DNA from 4 places in the Bacillus sp. NEAU-Y102 genome. Region 1 is predicted to be linked to each of the others. Evidence: riboswitches for the same ligand, from Rfam matches in the RefSeq annotation. Region 1 holds a riboswitch; each other region holds the start of a gene.
What was found. Region 1 has a riboswitch for lysine ahead of ACYFX0_RS24565 (amino acid permease). Riboswitches for the same ligand answer to the same signal wherever they lie in the genome.
Positions count from the first base shown of each region.

Region 2: it holds a riboswitch for lysine, as region 1 does, so the genes downstream of both, ACYFX0_RS14885 (aspartate kinase) here and ACYFX0_RS24565 (amino acid permease) in region 1, are expected to answer to the same signal.
Region 3: it holds a riboswitch for lysine, as region 1 does, so the genes downstream of both, ACYFX0_RS27355 (amino acid permease) here and ACYFX0_RS24565 (amino acid permease) in region 1, are expected to answer to the same signal.
Region 4: it holds a riboswitch for lysine, as region 1 does, so the genes downstream of both, lysA (diaminopimelate decarboxylase) here and ACYFX0_RS24565 (amino acid permease) in region 1, are expected to answer to the same signal.

Region 1 is NZ_JBTWFK010000011.1:153,791-158,362, forward strand. It holds gene ACYFX0_RS24550 (VOC family protein) at 1-230, opposite strand, end outside; gene ACYFX0_RS24555 (sulfite exporter TauE/SafE family protein) at 329-1,339, shown strand; gene ACYFX0_RS24560 (GNAT family N-acetyltransferase) at 1,379-1,828, opposite strand; lysine riboswitch at 2,150-2,341, shown strand; gene ACYFX0_RS24565 (amino acid permease) at 2,454-3,920, shown strand; gene ACYFX0_RS24570 (iron-sulfur cluster biosynthesis family protein) at 4,034-4,339, shown strand; partial or broken gene ACYFX0_RS24575 (hypothetical protein) at 4,373-4,572, shown strand, end outside.
Region 2 is NZ_JBTWFK010000005.1:174,899-179,470, reverse strand. It holds gene asnA (aspartate--ammonia ligase) at 1-975, shown strand, start outside; gene ACYFX0_RS14890 (VOC family protein) at 1,038-1,490, opposite strand; gene ACYFX0_RS14885 (aspartate kinase) at 1,720-2,949, opposite strand; lysine riboswitch at 3,152-3,338, opposite strand; gene ACYFX0_RS14880 (DoxX-like family protein) at 3,530-4,438, shown strand; gene ACYFX0_RS14875 (DUF4166 domain-containing protein) at 4,443-4,572, shown strand, end outside.
Region 3 is NZ_JBTWFK010000014.1:95,907-100,478, forward strand. It holds gene ACYFX0_RS27350 (ABC transporter permease) at 1-1,095, opposite strand, end outside; gene ACYFX0_RS27355 (amino acid permease) at 1,155-2,579, opposite strand; lysine riboswitch at 2,728-2,909, opposite strand; gene gapN (NADP-dependent glyceraldehyde-3-phosphate dehydrogenase) at 3,087-4,526, opposite strand.
Region 4 is NZ_JBTWFK010000002.1:129,261-133,832, forward strand. It holds gene sat (sulfate adenylyltransferase) at 1-674, opposite strand, end outside; gene ACYFX0_RS07065 (phosphoadenylyl-sulfate reductase) at 713-1,417, opposite strand; gene ACYFX0_RS07070 (YezD family protein) at 1,505-1,648, opposite strand; SAM riboswitch class I at 1,721-1,829, opposite strand; gene lysA (diaminopimelate decarboxylase) at 1,945-3,261, opposite strand; lysine riboswitch at 3,442-3,623, opposite strand; gene ACYFX0_RS07080 (DUF3888 domain-containing protein) at 3,713-4,108, opposite strand; gene ACYFX0_RS07085 (LTA synthase family protein) at 4,362-4,572, shown strand, end outside.

The DNA of each region.
Region 1 (4,572 bases):
TTCACTACTGTTTCTTGTACTAATGGATTGTCTGCTTCTTTCGCTTTTTCTTCATGCTGCACTGCTAAAAATTCGATATATGATAAATCAAAATAACATAAACTATTCCAAGTACCCCAAGTAATATGCTCTCCACCTATTGCAGTATAAAATCCGTGCGCCTGCATTTGTTTTGCCGCTTCTTCCGGTGTACAATGTACGGCGTGTACTAGATGATCAAATCGCAACATGTCCTTCTCCCCTTTCTCTCCATCCTTTTATTGTATATTTTATTTTTCTTTCATTCAATTCAAAAAACTTTAAAACCCAGTTGATTTATACGATTAATATGTATTATAATGAAACAAATTTAATTATTGCTGATTGGAAAAACCAAAGGCACTTTTCTCATACGGGAAAAGTGCCTTTTTCATTTATTATTACAGGGGGATTATTTATGCAGAAATTAATTGTCTTTGCTATTATCGGATTTTTCGCTCAATTGATTGATGGGGCACTTGGAATGGCGTATGGGGTAACATCTACCTCACTATTATTAATGTTTGGTATCGCACCGGCTGTAGCTTCCGCTTCTGTTCATTTAGCTGAAGTCGTTACAACCGCCGCTTCCGGTGCATCTCATATCAAATTTGGAAACGTTGATAAATATACAGTTTCCAGACTTACATTACCTGGAGCAATTGGTGCATTTGTTGGGGCATGTTTTTTAAGTAATTTACCTGGCGATGTAATTAAACCGTACATTTCCGTTTTTTTATTTACTTTAGGGGTTTATATTTTATTACGATTCGTCCTTCAAAAACAAATTGTTGCTTCAAATAAGCGTATGTCTGCAAAACAACTTGTGCCGCTTGGTTTATTCGCTGGATTCGTTGATTCAACTGGTGGCGGTGGCTGGGGGCCGATTACGACACCCGTTCTTCTAGCAAGAGGAAATGAAGCTAGAAAAGTTATTGGATCTGTAGATACGAGTGAATTTCCTGTTTCACTCGCTGCAACAATTGGTTTCTTCATCTCACTTGGCTGGGAACAAGTAAGCTGGGTTTGGGTATTTGCCTTAATGCTTGGCGGTATTGTCGCAGCTCCAATTGCTGCATGGTTAGTTCGTATCGTTCCAGCACATTTACTTGGGGTATTAGTTGGTGGTCTTATTATCTTTACGAATATACGTACACTGCTGACTACATTTAAAGTGGATCCAACTATTATTTCACTTTCTTACGTGGCAGTTGGTCTTGTCGTTATTATTTCTATTTTCATTGCTGTTCGCAATCATTCCAAGCGTTCTAACGCATCGACAGCCGGATATCCGAATGATCAAAAACAAATGCTACCATAACGATAAAAATACCGCCCGATATACTTCGAGCGGTATTTTTTATTTTTCTATTTTCCAATTAATCATCGTTTCTGTAGCATTTACTCTCTTCATATGTAACTTTTCTAAAACACGAATCGAACTATAGTTATCTAGGATTGTCTCTGCAATTATTGTTTCTACCTCTCCTGTTTTGAAAGCCCAATCGATTAGTTCTCTTACAGCTTCTGTTGCATAGCCCTGATTCCAATATTTCTCAATAAATCCATAGCCAATTTCTACTGTTTGATTCTCGTTTGGTTTCCCTTTAAACCCAATATCACCTAAAACGCTATCATCTTCTTTCCGAAGAACATACCACGCGCCCCATGGTAATATAGCTGCATCTTGTTTTACATTCTTTACATGCCCTACAATATGCGGACCGCTATTGTATCCTTGCTCGTTAGCAATTTGAATCCTCTCTTCTGTACACGGCACTATATAGAGCCTTTCTGTTTCTAATTTCATATTGATTTCCCCTTTTTACTTAAACGTTACTCTAATTATAACAAATAATATGACTTTATCATGAATGTCGAATTATATTTTTCTGAATTTTCTTTTAATTTAGAGGGTTTTTCAATATTTTTTGCGAAACATTTGTATAACAATTTTTTCTTTGCTTATTGCTACATAATAGTAGGTTCGGGTGGAGTTTTGCAAGCGTTTCCTATACAATAACCGATATTTTTTGACTTTTCCTAACAAAATATCTTGCAATATATTCAGAAAGTCATTACAATTGCCATATATTAAAAATCTTAGCAATATATCAAATCCTCATCAATCCGATGAGGTAGAGGTTGCGACTTTTATGAGTAAAACGGACGAGACACAGAGAATGTCACCAACTCCGTTTGAAAGGAAAGGTTGCCGAAGTTTATATTTCTTCTCTGGAAATATGAGCTGGGGCTGTCTCCGAAAGGAACAGAACTGTCACGTTTACAAATTACCGTGTAAACGTGGGGTGCTATCTTAACGGAAGGGTATGATGGGGTGGTTATTTGTGAAACGTTCCGCCAAATTCCTTTGGCGGTTTTTTGTATTTTTCTCCCCCGCTCCTTCCTAACCTACAAGAAAAGGAGTGTTGAACATGAATAGCGCAACAAATCAATCTACCTCTAAAACGCAAACTACACAAGGACAAGGTGAATTAAAACGCGGATTAAAATCTCGTCACCTTACGATGATTTCTCTCGGTGGTACAATTGGTACCGGACTATTTCTTGCCAGCGGTGGTGTCATCCATACAGCTGGACCTGGTGGCGCATTAATTGCATACGCCGCAATTGGAATTATGGTTTATTTTTTAATGACAAGCTTAGCTGAACTTGCAGCTTACATGCCTGTTACTGGATCTTTTAGTACGTATGCAACAAAATTTGTTGATCCATCACTTGGCTTTGCACTTGGATGGAACTATTGGTATAACTGGGCAATTACGATTGCTGCTGAACTTGCAGCTGTAACATTAATTATGAAATTTTGGTTCCCAGATACTCCTTCTCTTATTTGGAGTGGATTATGTTTAGCTATTATTTTCCTTTTAAACTATTTATCTGTTAAAGGGTTTGGTGAATCTGAATATTGGTTCGCACTTATTAAAGTAGTTACTATTATTATCTTTTTAATTGTTGGTTTCATGATGATTTTCGGAATTATGGGCGGCGAAACTGTTGGATTTAAAAACTTCACAGTTGCAGATGCACCATTTAACGGCGGTATCATGGCAATTATCGGTGTATTTATGGCAGCTGGTTTCTCCTTCCAAGGAACTGAATTATTAGGAGTAGCTGCTGGTGAAACATCTGATCCAGAACGTAATATCCCAAAAGCAATTCGTTCAATCTTTTGGCGTATTCTTTTATTCTATATCCTTGCGATTCTCGTTATCGGTTTACTAATTCCTTATACAACTGAAAGCCTTGCTGCAAGTGATGTAACAGTAAGTCCGTTTACACTTATTTTTGAAAAAGCGGGCGTTGCCTTTGCTGCTTCTGTTATGAACGCTGTTATTTTAACTGCTGTACTATCTGCTGGTAACTCTGGTATGTATGCATCAACTCGTATGCTTTGGGATTTAGCTCGCCAAGGAAAAGCACCAAAGTTTCTTGGTAAATTAGATAGCCGCGGTGTACCTGTTAACGCATTAATCGTAACGTCAATTGTTGGTAGTATTGCTTTCATTGCTTCTTTATTCGGTGACGGTGTTGTATACATTTGGTTATTAAACGCATCTGGAATGTCTGGTTTTATCGCATGGGTCGGAATTGCAATTAGTCATTACCGTTTCCGTAAAGCATATATCGCACAAGGAAAAGATTTAAAAGACTTACCATATAGAGCAAAATGGTTCCCATTCGGTCCAATCTTCGCATTTACACTTTGTATCATCGTAATTTTAGGACAAAACTACGGCGCATTTATGGGTGAAGCAATTGATTGGAACGGTGTACTCGTTTCTTACATCGGTTTACCACTCTTCTTAGTACTATGGTTAGGTTATAAATTTACGAAAAAAACAAAAGTGATTCCACTTGATAAATGTGAACTAAAATAAAGTGAAACGAGCAAACAAATTTGTTTGCTCGTTTTTTGTTGCAAACCTCTTTCCTTTATTATTGCTCCTGTTTTTGCAATAATAAAGGAAATATAAATAAAGGTTGGGATACAATGAACATTCGTATTACTGATGAAGCAAAAGCAGCTATACGTAGATTAGAACGTGAAGATAAAAAGATCGTTCGCATTAGAGGAACAATGACGAACTCTTGTAGTATTTTCGTTGATGTCGATTTAATTTGGGATACATATAACGCAGATGATGTTGTATATGAAGATGTAGAGCTTATCGTACAAATGGATTCATTCACGAAAGAATACACTGGTGATACAGTGAAACTTGATTATAAGACGACAGGTTTTAGTATTACGACTCCGAGTGAGACTTTAGTTTATGGATTGTCGATTAAAAAATAAAAATTGTTTTCATTTGACCACCGAGGTGAAAAAATGGGTAAATATGTTCCGTTAAAATTTTTATTTAATGAAGAATTAGCAGAGAAAATAGCTGATTCTATTTGTAAACACGATCCTAATTTTTCTAAAAGAATCTTTGTAGATTCTGTAACATATAAAGTTGAAAATTTAGAGTTAAAACAACGTATTGAAGTAATAGCAGATGAATTACACAATGCTTTACAAAAAGATTT
Region 2 (4,572 bases), on a different contig from region 1:
TCATTAATGACAGTAAGAGAGACTCAAATCGCAATTAAGGAAGTTAAAACATTTTTCGAGGACCAATTAGCAAAACGCCTTGAACTATTCCGCGTATCTGCACCATTATTCGTAACGAAAAAATCAGGATTAAACGATCACCTGAACGGTGTAGAACGCCCAATTGAATTTGATATGTTACATTCAGGAGAAGAATTAGAAATTGTTCATTCACTAGCGAAATGGAAACGATTTGCATTACATGAATACGGATACGAAGCTGGTGAAGGTTTATATACAAACATGAACGCGATTCGTCGTGATGAAGAACTTGATGCAACGCATTCCATTTACGTTGACCAATGGGATTGGGAAAAAATCGTTCAAAAAGAATGGCGTACTGTCGATTACTTACAAAAAACAGTACAAACAATTTATGGAATATTCAAAGATTTAGAAGATCACTTATTTGAAAAATATCCGTTCCTTGGAAAGTATTTACCAGAAGAGATTGTTTTCATTACTTCTCAAGAACTAGAAGATAAATATCCAGAATTAACACCGAAAGATCGTGAACATGCAATTGCGAAAGAACACGGTGCAGTCTTTATTATCGGAATTGGTGATGCACTTCGTTCAGGTGAAAAGCACGACGGACGCGCAGCTGATTATGACGATTGGAAATTAAACGGTGATATTTTATTCTGGCACCCAGTACTACAATCTTCATTTGAATTATCATCAATGGGAATTCGTGTTGATAGTAAATCACTTGATGAGCAGTTAACGAAAACTGGTGAAGACTTCAAACGTGAGTATGATTTCCATAAAGGTATATTAGAAGATGTACTACCATTAACAATCGGCGGTGGCATTGGACAATCAAGAATGTGCATGTACTTCTTACGTAAAGCACATATCGGTGAAGTTCAATCTTCTGTATGGCCTGACGATTTACGTGCAGCTTGTAAAAAAGAAAACATTCATCTGTTTTAATAGAAGTGAGGGAATAGCTTAAATATAGAGCTATTCCCTCTTTTTTATAAAACGTCACTTGCTTATTTATTACCGAGTTCTTCCGCTAAACCGATTAAAATTCCTTCGACTCCACGAATGTAGCAGAGACGATACGAGTTCTCGTATTGAACTACTTCGCCAACGAGCTCTGCACCATGCTTAGTGAGTCTGGATACCATTTCGTCAATGTCTTCAACGGTGAACATGACGCGTAGATAACCGAGGGCGTTTACAGGAGTATTTCGGTGATCTGATATAGTAGGTGGGGTGAGAAATCGCGAAAGTTCAATTCGGCTGTGGCCATCTGGAGTGACCATCATAGCAATCTCTACGCACTGAGAGCCGAGTCCAGTTACGCGACCAGCCCATTCACCTTCGACAGTGGCTCGCCCTTCGAGGTTCAAGCCAATCTCCTCGAAGAAAGAGATTGCGTTATCAAGGGATTCTACAACGATGCTGACATTGTCCATTCGTAGTAATTTGTTTTTTGCCATAGTCTTATCTCCTTATGTATAAAAGTTTATTATTTAATCATCCTCATAATTATACTACTAAGTAGTTACAAATTCCTTTCAGTCAAAAACACCTTGTCATAGTATATGAAAAGGTGACAAGGTGTTTTTTTATATGTCATATAGCATCTTGTTAACGAACAGCATTTTATTTAATAGGAAGGAAGTAGATTAATATGATTTTTTTATAAGCGTTACTGAAAATATCAAATTAGCTCATTTGCACTAAAGGCTCAATTTTCGCCATAAATGATTGATGCAACGCCTCAACACCTGTTACTAAATGAAGGCGGTCAATAACGACAGACACTTTAATTTCTGATGTACTTACCATTTTAATATGAATATTTTCTTCTTTTAAAGTAGTGAACATATTTGCAGCGACACCAGGGTTAGATACCATGCCAGATCCTACGATTGATACTTTTGCTAAGTGATTTTCATGTTCTACAGATTCGTAGTGAAGAGTTTCTTGATTTTGTTCCAAAACTTTTAAAGTTTCTCTTAAATCATTCGAGTGAATGGAGAAGGAGAGATGTACAGTTCCTTCATTTGTAATACTTTGAATGATGATATCTACATTAATGTGTGCTGCTGCTAATGTAGAGAAAACTGTTGAAAGCGAGCCTTGTTCTAGTCCTTTAATTGTGACACGTGTAATGTTATCCTCAAATGCAATACCTTTAACGATTGATTGTTGTTCCATGTTACATTCTCCTTTTACAATTGTTCCGTTTTCTTGTTCCATACTTGAGCGAACTTCTAAAACTACGTTATGATTTTTAGCAAACTCAACAGCGCGCGGGTGTAATACGCCAGCACCGAGATTAGCAAGCTCTAACATTTCGTCATAAGAAATTTCATCTAATTTGTAAGCATCTTTTACAACTCGTGGGTCCGTCGTATATACGCCTGTCACATCCGTATAAATATCACATTTTTTTGCTTTAAGTGCAGCGGCTAGTGCGACAGCAGTCGTATCAGAACCACCACGGCCAAGCGTTGTAATTTCATTTTCTACACTTATACCTTGGAAACCAGCTACGATAACAATCGTGCCTTCAGCAAGATAAGATTGAATACGATCTGTATGAATGTCAGTAATCCGTGCACTACTATGTACAGATTCTGTCGTAATACCAGCTTGCCATCCTGTTAATGAAATTGCATGATAGCCTTTTGCTTGCAGTGCCATTGTTAATAATGAAATAGTTACTTGTTCTCCTGTAGATAGAAGCATATCCATTTCACGTTTACTTGGATTTTCTGTAATAGCGTTAGCGAGTGCGACAAGTTGATCCGTACTTTTTCCCATTGCTGAAACGACAGAGACAACGCTATGACCTCGTTCATATTCTTCAATAATTAAATTTGCTACATGTTGAATGCGTTCGACGCTTCCGACAGAAGTGCCACCAAATTTTTGAACAATTGTTTCCATTGCAAATTCCTTCTTTCGTCTATTTTTAAGAATAGATTAGGAAATATATAAATCCCAATACTCCTGTAGTTACCAGAAAGACAAACAAAAAACACCATCTCAAATAAGTGAGGATGGTGCTGTTACAGGAAAAGGGAAACAGAAAACGGAGCTAATAAAAAAACCGCCAAAAAAGGAATATCATAAAAAATGATATCTCTTTTTTGTAGATAGCTCTTCATACGTACACGTCTGTACATATGACAGTTCTGTTTCTATTCGAAAACAGCCCCAATTGATAAATGCAGAGAAATTTATCAATTTCGGCAATACTTCCTTTCATCTAAGTTCATAGACATCTCTGTGTCTCCATTAGAATACTCATAAGTATCGCAACCTCTATCTCACGTTTTAGGCGAGAGTGTTTGATTTATGAAGTTATTGGTAACATTTGTTTTATAATAATTTAAATTTTTCGGGGAATCAAGTGTTTTACATATATTTTAAAAATTCTTTCTTTTTACAGAAAAGTTTGTGAAAAATGTAGCAAAATAAATTCATTGCATGTACATTAAACTTATAGTGCATAGGAGGTGGGAGAATGAAAAGGAAACAGCCTATTTATGTTGCGACAAAAATGAACACGACGATGGAAAAATTATGGAGATATACGCAAGAACCAGATATACATACAGAGTGGGATGCTCGCTTTACTGAAATTTCGTATTTAGAGAAAAAAGAAGGAGAACCACAGAAGTTTTTGTATAAAACAAAGATTGGATTTGGGCTTGAAATAGCTGGAGAAGGGGAATCAATAGGTGAAATAAGAAAAGAAACTGGTGAAAGAATTTCCTCATTAAAATTTTGGACGGATAATACATTATCTCTTATTCAAATAGGACGTGGTTATTGGAAGTATACGCCGAATAAAGAATACATCCATTTTGAGACACAATATGATTATGATACAAGATTTGGTCGTATAGGAAAGGTAATAGATTCCTATATTTTTCGTCCGTTATTAGGTTGGGCGACAGCTTGGAGTTTTGATGCCTTAAAATTATGGTTAGAAAAGGGGCTTCATCCTAGGTTACTAATTAGAAGAACAATGACGTATTGGCTCGTATGCTTTTTATTTGCTTTTGTATGGATATATCAAGGGATAGTGCCGAAACTACTGTTTACTCATTCAGAAGAAGTAAAGATGCTTTCTGTATTAATTGGTTCAAATGAAAGTAGTGTATATATACTTAAAATAATTGGGGTGTTAGAAATAATTTTCGGTGTCGTATGGCTGTTGCCAATAACAAAACGAAAATTATTTATATTGCATATTATTGTATTACTAGTTTTAACGTTAGCGGCAGGATTTACGAATATTGCAAGCTTTACAGGGGCGTTTAATCCGATTACATTAAATGTTCTTCTAATGGGGTTATCAATTGTCGGTTATATAAATAGTTTCGATTTACCAAGCGCGAAAAATTGCAAGAGGGCGAGAAAGGGATAAGTGTATGGCTAATATGTATGAACGATTATTAGGGGATACCTATAAAAATCTTCATCCTGAATTGCAGAAGCGTTATGCCATTACAGAAGAGAATAGTTTTACAGGGGAAGGAAAGATGGATGAAATTTACGGTG
Region 3 (4,572 bases), on a different contig from region 1:
AATGAGTATAACACTCGAAAATACAATGAGTTGAATACTTAGCAATATAAAGATTAAGCTAAGAAATTGTTTCATTCTTTCTTCAGTATGGATTGGATATAATGCTGCAATAATATTTCCCGAAAAATATTTCCATAGTGAACGAAGCTGCATAGAGATCATATATAGAACGATGTAAGTGATAGCACCTTTTACGTATATATTTGGTATGAAATATAAGGCGAAAGCACCGATCAATCCTAAGCGAATATATATACCGAAATAATCATTTCCACGTAAAAATGCTAGTGTATGTAAGTAGAAGAAAGTTGCTCGTTTTTTATGTAATAAAGGTTCAATCCAATTTGTAAGCCATTTTCTTTTATTTACTTGTTTATTCAGTTGCGGAACATCTGTGAAAATGCTAGCAAATTGATAAAAACGAACGTTCATTTTTTCTTCTTGCTCGATTATGTAATCCCACGGTATTCGTTTTGTAGGCTGTTTTTTCGTATATAGAAGTAGGAAAGCAAGTAGTAAGAGTAGTCCGCCCAATATGAGAACATTTGCGGAATAAAACAGCATGTAAATGATTAGGGCGTTACAAGTAATACGAATGATCAGCCATATATTTTTTTCGTGACTATCACGCCACATCCAATGTATGTACATGTTCCAGGCTTTCGTAATCATTAACACGATAAAGATTGTACATAAAAAAGGTACAGTTAATTGTAATGATTGCATAGCAAGTGGTACGAGAATAAGGAACGTAAATAATAATGGGAAAAGCTGAATGATGTAATTATATAGAAGAGATTTTTTGAAATAGGATGTTAGTTTCTCTTCTAATGCAAGCAAATAGACAGCATCAGGTTTTTGAATAAATGTACGGATAGGGCATCTCGTTATAATGAACGTAAGTACAATCGTTATAATTATTAAAGATATTCCTTTAGAAGGAGATGCTTTTAGAAACTGAGCATAATAATATGCACCAACGCATGAAATAAAGATAAAGCTATATAGTAAACCGTTAATCATACGTGCAAAGTATGTAATGATATTTTGAATATGTTGTTGGAAGCGACTGCTCCATAGCGATTCGATTGACATGTTTTCACCTCTTTGTTCTATTATATATGTTTTACAAAAGAAAAAACGAGCAAATTGCGTTATGCAACTTGCCCGTTTTTCTTTTCGTTATTTTTTTTCTGATCACGATTCATTAATGGATAGAAAGCAAATCCAATTACGAATAAACCAATTCCGAGAAGGAACGTTTTTATATCGGATGCGCCGGTTTTAATAACCCATAGTGCGTAGCAAAGTGCGATCACTGCGACTATACCATCTGTAATTCTTGCCCGCATTTCATTTTTATATGTTTCACCAGTTGCGACTAGTTTTAACTGGAAGATTGGTGAAACGAGATATGGAATGAGGTAGGCCAGTGTTGATACGGTAATAACGAATGTATAAGCTTCCGCAATAGTTCCTGATAATGTTGAGAATAGGAATACTTGCGACATAATGTTTGTTAATCGTAATGAGTAAATTGGACTTCCTTTTTTATTTGTTTTCGTGAAGAAGGAAGGGAAGAAACCTTCTTTTGCTGCTTGATAAGGTACTTCTGAGCTTAATAAAATCCAGCCTAAGATAGAACCGAACAGGGAAGTAAGAGCAAGTAATGCCATAAGTTTCCCGCCGCCATGACCCATTGCAGCGTTTAGTGCATCTGCTAATGGACGTTCAGAAGTTTGTAATTTATCAACGTGAAGTACACCCATTGTTAAAATTGTAATTCCTAAGTAAATCGCAACTGTAATAAGTAATCCCGCAACTGTTGCACGTTTTACCGTTTTTGGAGAAACAGCACGGTTTGATAAAAGAACGGCTGATTCAATTCCGATAAACGCCCAAAGCGTTGTAAGAGCAGCTAAATTTACTTGTGAAAGAAGACCGTGTGATGCACCTGATTTATCAATCATCGGTGTGTACCATTGTCCAAACTTAGAAGCTTCGAATGCAAATAACGTAACGACGATGAATAAAAGGAATCCAGTTACTTTCGTTGTTGTTGCTAAGAAGTTTAGTTTTCCAGCTCCGCTTACACCGTTCGTTAATATAATATGAGTTCCCCAAAGTAAGATGGAACAAATCGTAAATGTAATTAGTTTTCCGACTTCTACGTTAAACGAGCCGATTGAAAATAGTAGTCGCGTATCTTTCATAATTGGGAAGAAGAGTGATAAATATCCCGCAAATGATGTAATGATGGCAACGTTACTTGCCCAGTTTGCAACCCAATATCCCCATACCATACTGAAACCAGCCATTTTTTTCTTTTTTGGTGTTGAGAATAAAGCATATGCATGACTTTGTGGCCCTGTCGTTAAATCAGGACGACGAATTGCTAAATTACCGAAAACAAGAGCTAGCATTAAAACACCAAACCCTGTAGTTAACCAAGCTAAAGTGACACCGAGTGGGCTTGCTGTTTTTGCCAACGTACTTGGCACCATGAAAATACCAGCGCCAACCATGTTACCGACAACGAAAGCTGTTAGTACCCAAAAGCCCCATTTTTTTTGTTGCATAGAAAAATACCTCCAAAGTTAGTATAACCAAGTCAAGCGAGGAGATATGTATGTCTTCCTGAGTCAGGAAGAGAAGTCCCAAACAAAACAAAAAAAGCACGTAATCTGCCGCTACATGCTTTCTATCTTATAAGAAACCCACGACATACCTCTCGATAGCTCTCCACAAACGAAACGTTTGTGACAGTTCTGCACTTATTAAATGCAGACCCAGCAAGCGTGCATGGTGGACACGACTTACTTCGGCAACCATTCCTTTCTCATTCCTTCATCAATGCCACTACATCTCCTGAAATGATACTCTTAATGATTGCAACCTCTACCTCACCGAGATACGAATGAGGATTTAAATATTAAATTAACGTCTTTAAGAGTAACAAATGAATTTTTATACGTCAATGGATATAGTAATAATCAGATTATAGAGAAGAGTTTGTGATTAGGAATGAATAATTATTTGATATAAAAAGAAGCCGATCTAAACTAGATCAGCTTCTACATATAAAATTAAACTAAGTTTAATACTGTTACTTTTTCACGTGTCATAGACTCAAGGCTCTTACGAATACCTTGTGCGCCCATACCTGAACCTTTTACACCAATGAATGGGAAGTGGTCAGGGCCGCGCTCTGTGCGTCCGTTAATTTGAACAGAACCAGTTTCGATTTTGTTAGCAATTGCAAATGCTTTGTTAATGTCTTTTGTGAAGACACTTGCTTGCAGACCGAACTCTGATTTGTTAGCAATCTCAATTGCTTGCTCATCTGAAGAAACACGGATGATTGGAAGGATTGGGCCGAATGGCTCTTCCCAAGCAACTTTCATTTCTTCTGTTACGTGGTCGATTAATGTTGGGTAAATTAAGTTACGCTCACGTTTGTTACCGATAACGATTGTAGCACCTTTTTCAACAGCATCGTCAACTAAGCCTTGAACGAAGTCAGCAGACTTGTCGTCGATTAATGGAACGATTGTGCTGTCTTGTTCTGGAGATCCAACTGATAGTTCAGCTACTTGCGCTTTTAATAAGCTAACAAGCTCGTCGGCTACGTTTTCGTGTACAAGTACACGTTTAATAGCTGTACAACGTTGACCAGAGTAAGAGAATGCACCGCTTACGATATGGTTTGCAGCATCTTGTAAGTCAGCATCTTCACGAACGATACCAGGATCTTTACCACCAAGTTCTAATACAAGTGGAATCATTGAAGCTTTTTTCGCTAAATGTTTACCTGTGTTCGTACCGCCTGTGAACGATACCATATTGATGCCTTCGTGTTCTACTAAGTAGTCACCAATGACAGAACCGCGTCCTGTAGCTACGTTTACAAGACCTTTTGGAAGGCCAGCTTTATGAAGTGCTTCAACCATTTTAATACCACTAATTGCACCTTGAGTTGCTGGTTTGAAAATAACAGCATTACCCATAATTAATGCTGGTGCAAGTTTTGCAGCAGATAAGTTTACTGGGTAGTTAAATGGTGCGATTGCTAATACAACACCAAGTGGTGCGCGTTGGATGATCGCAAGTTTCGATTTCGTTCCGCCAGGGAAGCTATCGCCCATCATGCTTTCTCCGTGCATATGTAAAGCTTCTTCGATCGTGTAACGAATGAAGTCAGCTGTACGAACAACTTCTTTCTTCGCATCTTTATAGCCTTTACCGACTTCTTTCATAATGATATCGGCAATTTCATCCTGCATATTTACGAGCTCATCAGCCCATTTATATAAGTATTTTGCGCGATCTTGTAGGGAAGCTTCAGCCCATGATTTTTGAGCTTCTTTTGCAGATGCAATTGCTTCATCTACTTCTCCGCGAGTAATTGCTTGTACTTGTCCAATTACTTCGTGTAAGTATGGAGATGGAATTTCGATTGTTTCTCCTGAAGAGCTTTCTCTCCATTCTCCGTTTAAATAAAATTTGTACGTATTGCTAGTTGTCATGATTAGTCCTCCTAAAATAGCAACTTGTAAGAGTGAGTATAAGGTG
Region 4 (4,572 bases), on a different contig from region 1:
CTTACATCAGCAGGAATATCATCCGATTTCGTTTCTCCAACGAGTGGATTTAAAAAGAGACCATCTACAATTTCAAGAGCAGATTTTTGAATATACTCATGGGCACGATGTACCGGGTTTCTCGTTTGAAATCCGACTACTGTTTTCCACCCACGTTTTTTAAATTCTTCTCTCGTTTCAATTGGGTCTAAACGATAAGAAGGAAATTGATTATTTTCAAAGCGTTTTGTTAGAATAATAGTTCCTCCAACGTAAACGTTTGGCCGTTCATATAACTTTTTCACTCCTGGATGAACCTCATCCGTTGTTTTATATACAAGTAACGCTTCTTTTTCTTTATCTGGTACGAAAATATCTTCTATTTGAATAACACCATATATATTTCCATTGTTGACAAGCTTTACTTCCTCTCCAGTCTTCAGGCTTTCTGCGACTTCTTCTGTTACCGGTAATGTAATCGGTATACTCCACACACTACCATTTGCTAAACGAAGCGTTTCTACGACTGAATCATAATCTTCCTTCCCTAAAAAACCAGTAAGCGGGCTATATCCACCTGTCGCCAATAGTTCTAAATCACTTAAAGCAATATTGTCTAATTTAATTTCTTTTTCAATTTGTGATACATCATATGTCTCATCTATACGGTTTACTAATTCGTTTACTGTGCTCATTTTCTATATCCCCTCTTAGCTTTATTTCAAGATTCATCTTATTGATAATGAAGACCACATTCGGTTTTCATTTTCCCAGCCCATCTACCATCTCTTGAATCGCCACCATCCCCTACAGGTAAAGTACATTTCTCACACCCAATACTTGGATAGCCAACATCATGCAACGGGTTATACGGCAAGCTATGTTTGTATACATATCGCCAAACTTCTTTCCACGTCCAATGAATGAGTGGACAAACTTTAATAGATTGAAAACGATGATCTTGATTTATAAACTTTGTATGCTTACGTGTTTCTGATTGTTCCCTTCTTAAGCCCGATATCCATGCTTTTTCCACGACTAATGATTTTTCTAAAGGTAAAATTTTTCTAATCTTACAACAAAGATTCGGATTGCTCTCCCACAGTTTTTCACCATGCAACTTCGCCTGTTCATCAAGTGTAAGTTCTGGCTGTTTTTCTATAATATTCAATGAAGGAAATCGTTCCCTCACTCTTTGAATTAATTCATACGTTTCTTGAAAATGAACATTTGTATCTAAAAATACAACTTTAGCAGATGGATTTACTTGGTTTATAAGGTGCAGCAATACCATACCTTCCACCCCAAAGCTACATGCATAGACGATTTCATCTTTATACTCTTCATAAGCCCAATTTAATACTGATAACGCGCCTTTTGTTTCATCTTCTTCCGAAAATGAAACAACATTTTCTTCCCACGTTTCATACGTCAACATGTTTTTTCCCCCTGTAAAAGCAAAAAGACGGTTTTAACCTAATGAAAATAGGTTAAAACCGCCTCTAGTTTTTCTAGTCAGCGCTTTTCACTTTAAACGTACTTTTTCACTTTTCTCTAACTGAATTACTTTTCCATCTTGTACAACAATTGTAATTGAACCATATTTCATATCAGCAAGCATCGCTTCAATCTTCTCGGATACTTCATCAAAATGTTCCCGCACACTCACGCGAACAGCCCCCCTTTTTATTCATAAAAAAAATCTTTCCCATTTCGAAAAGACTGTTCGGTAATATATTTTACCTTATCTTTCAAAATGGATTCCATTTTGCTGGATTTAGCACCTTGCTTTCTATAAGCAGGTTGCCGAGCTTCTTCGGGCCAGTTCCCTCCGCTTCTCTTGATAAGCTTTGTATTTGTATTTTATCACAATTCTGATTTTTTTCAATCCTAGTTTTCCGATATATTTTAATTATTTTATTTTACAAAAAAGGAATTGCCCATCCGAACAACTCCTTTTTCTATTTAGACAAGCTCTTTAATACGTATGCGATCGTTCCCAATAATATTTTCATATGTTTCGCGTTCCACAACTACTTGCGATGTTCCGCCTTTTGCAAAGACCACGGCTGGTCTTCGAATCCGATTGTAATTATTCGCCATCGAATACCCGTAGGCTCCTGTACAGGAAACTGCTAGTAAATCAGCAGAAGCGACTTTTGGTAAATGAATATCCCAAATCAACATATCTCCACTCTCACAGCATTTCCCAGCAATCGAAACGAGTTCCTCATTCTCATCATTCCCTCGATTCGCTAACATTGCTTCATAACGCGCACTATATAAAGCAGGTCTTAAATTATCTGTCATTCCACCATCGACTGATACATATTTCCGAATACCAGGAATATCTTTCACAGATCCAACTGTATAAATTGTTGTCCCAGCATCACCTACAATGCTACGGCCTGGTTCAATCCATATTTCTGGCAATGGATATTCACATACAGTAAATTGTTCTCTCACTGCACTTGTTACAGCTCGCACATATGTCTCAAGAGTTAATGGTGTATCCGACTCTGTGTAGCGTATTCCAAATCCCCCGCCTACATTTAATACTTTTACTACATAGTTTGTTTGCTCTCTCACTTCTTCTAAAAATTGGCGAAGAACTTCAATTGCTCGAACAAAACCAGCTGTTTCAAATATTTGCGATCCGATATGTGAATGAATCCCTAGCACATTATAATTTGATTTTTGTAAAGCAAATCCAATTGCCTGCATCGCTTGACCGTTTGAAACGCCAAATCCAAATTTCGAATCATCTTGGCCTGTTGTAATATATTCATGTGTGTGCGCCTCTACTCCAGGCGTTACACGAATTAATATGTTCACAAATTTTCCATGTTGCATCGCTAAATCGTGTAAAACTTCTAATTCAAAGAAATTATCTACGACAAAACAACCAATATTCGCCTGAAGAGCCATCACTATCTCTTCTTCTGTTTTATTATTTCCATGAAAATGAATACGTGATGCTGGAAATCCTGCTTGGAGCGCAGTATATAATTCTCCCCCAGAAACAACGTCTAATGACATATTCTCTTCACGAGCTACTCGGCACATCTCCATGCACAAGAACGCCTTGCTTGCATATGCTACTTGATAAGAGAAACCACTTTCTTTAAAAGCACGATGAAACGCTCGGCATTTTCCTCGAATAGACTCTTCATCGTATACATAAAGTGGTGTTCCGTATTGCTTTGCTAGCTGCGTCGTATCGCACCCTCCAATTTCTAAGTGTCCTTGCCCATTAATTCGGCTTGTGCCGTGTAAATACATTTAAATTCCTCCCTTATTTCCTCTAAAACTCATAACCCCAATCTTCTATTCATTGCAGCACGCTTTTAGATAGACAAAAAACGCGCGGAACAATGTTCACACGCGTTTCTTATTAGGAAAAATATATATTGAAAAAATAAACGAGTTGTTATCTCCTCAAAATAAGAAACCGCATCAACATCTCCAAATAGCTCTCCATAAAATAAATCTTATGACAGTACTACATTTATTCAATGTAGTCCCAATATATGAATAAGATGGTTATTCTTATATTTCGGCAATAGTCCCTTTCAACCTATGATCACAGATTCCATTAAATCTCCCATAGCTTACTCTTTCCTATCGCGGCCTCTACCTTTGAGAGTAGATGAGGTAAGTCTATTTAATTTTCAAACATCTAATTGTTGCTATTAACAATACCAAAGGACCATTTTATTTGTCAAACAATTTTTTATATTGTTTTTTTACAGTTTAATTTTGTATCGTTTGGTAAGCGCTTTACTGAAATCTTTGTCACTTCCCATTCGCCTTCTTCGTTATTAAATGTAATCGTTACCTTCTCAAATGGTGGAGCAATTTTCCCAGCAACACGTTCATACTTTGTCACTTCAATACTTGCTTGAAATAAATATGTACCGCTATACACTTTTTTTAAACTAATAATTTTAGGACATTGATAAGGTTTCAAACTTCCATATTGTTTTTCAATTGCTTTATTTATTTTTGGAAATAAAACAGAATAAAGTGCATCTTCCATAAGAGGTGCATCATATTGAGCTACCGACACACTCGGTGAAGTAAAAAGTATAACACTACTGCATGCTATAAAATATAATAATTTTCGCATTATAACCTCCGTATATCACGCGATTCTTTCTACGTACGATAATTATCATACATAGAAATTCTGTTTTATTGTCTCCCACCAATCTTTTTCTACTCGATTATTATAAAAAAGCCCACAACCCCCTTTTATTTTCGTATAATGATACTCATAGTATAATAATCATAATAACAAAGGACTGTTCGTATATATAAAAGGAGTCGTTAAGCAAACTGACTCACAAGAACTGTCATGCTTTTTAGGAGAGGAGTATATTATGCTACAACATCTGTTTCCAAAACTGCGATTTGCACTCGTTGCAGTCGTTTTACTATGGATTAAAACATATATTGTGTACAAGCTAGCATTTGATATTAAAATTGATAATTTCTTTGAAGAATTCATGCTTTTTATTAATCCACTAGCTGCGTTACTTTTATTTTTCGGCTTAGCTTTACTTGCATCTAAGCACCGAAACCGAATTATAA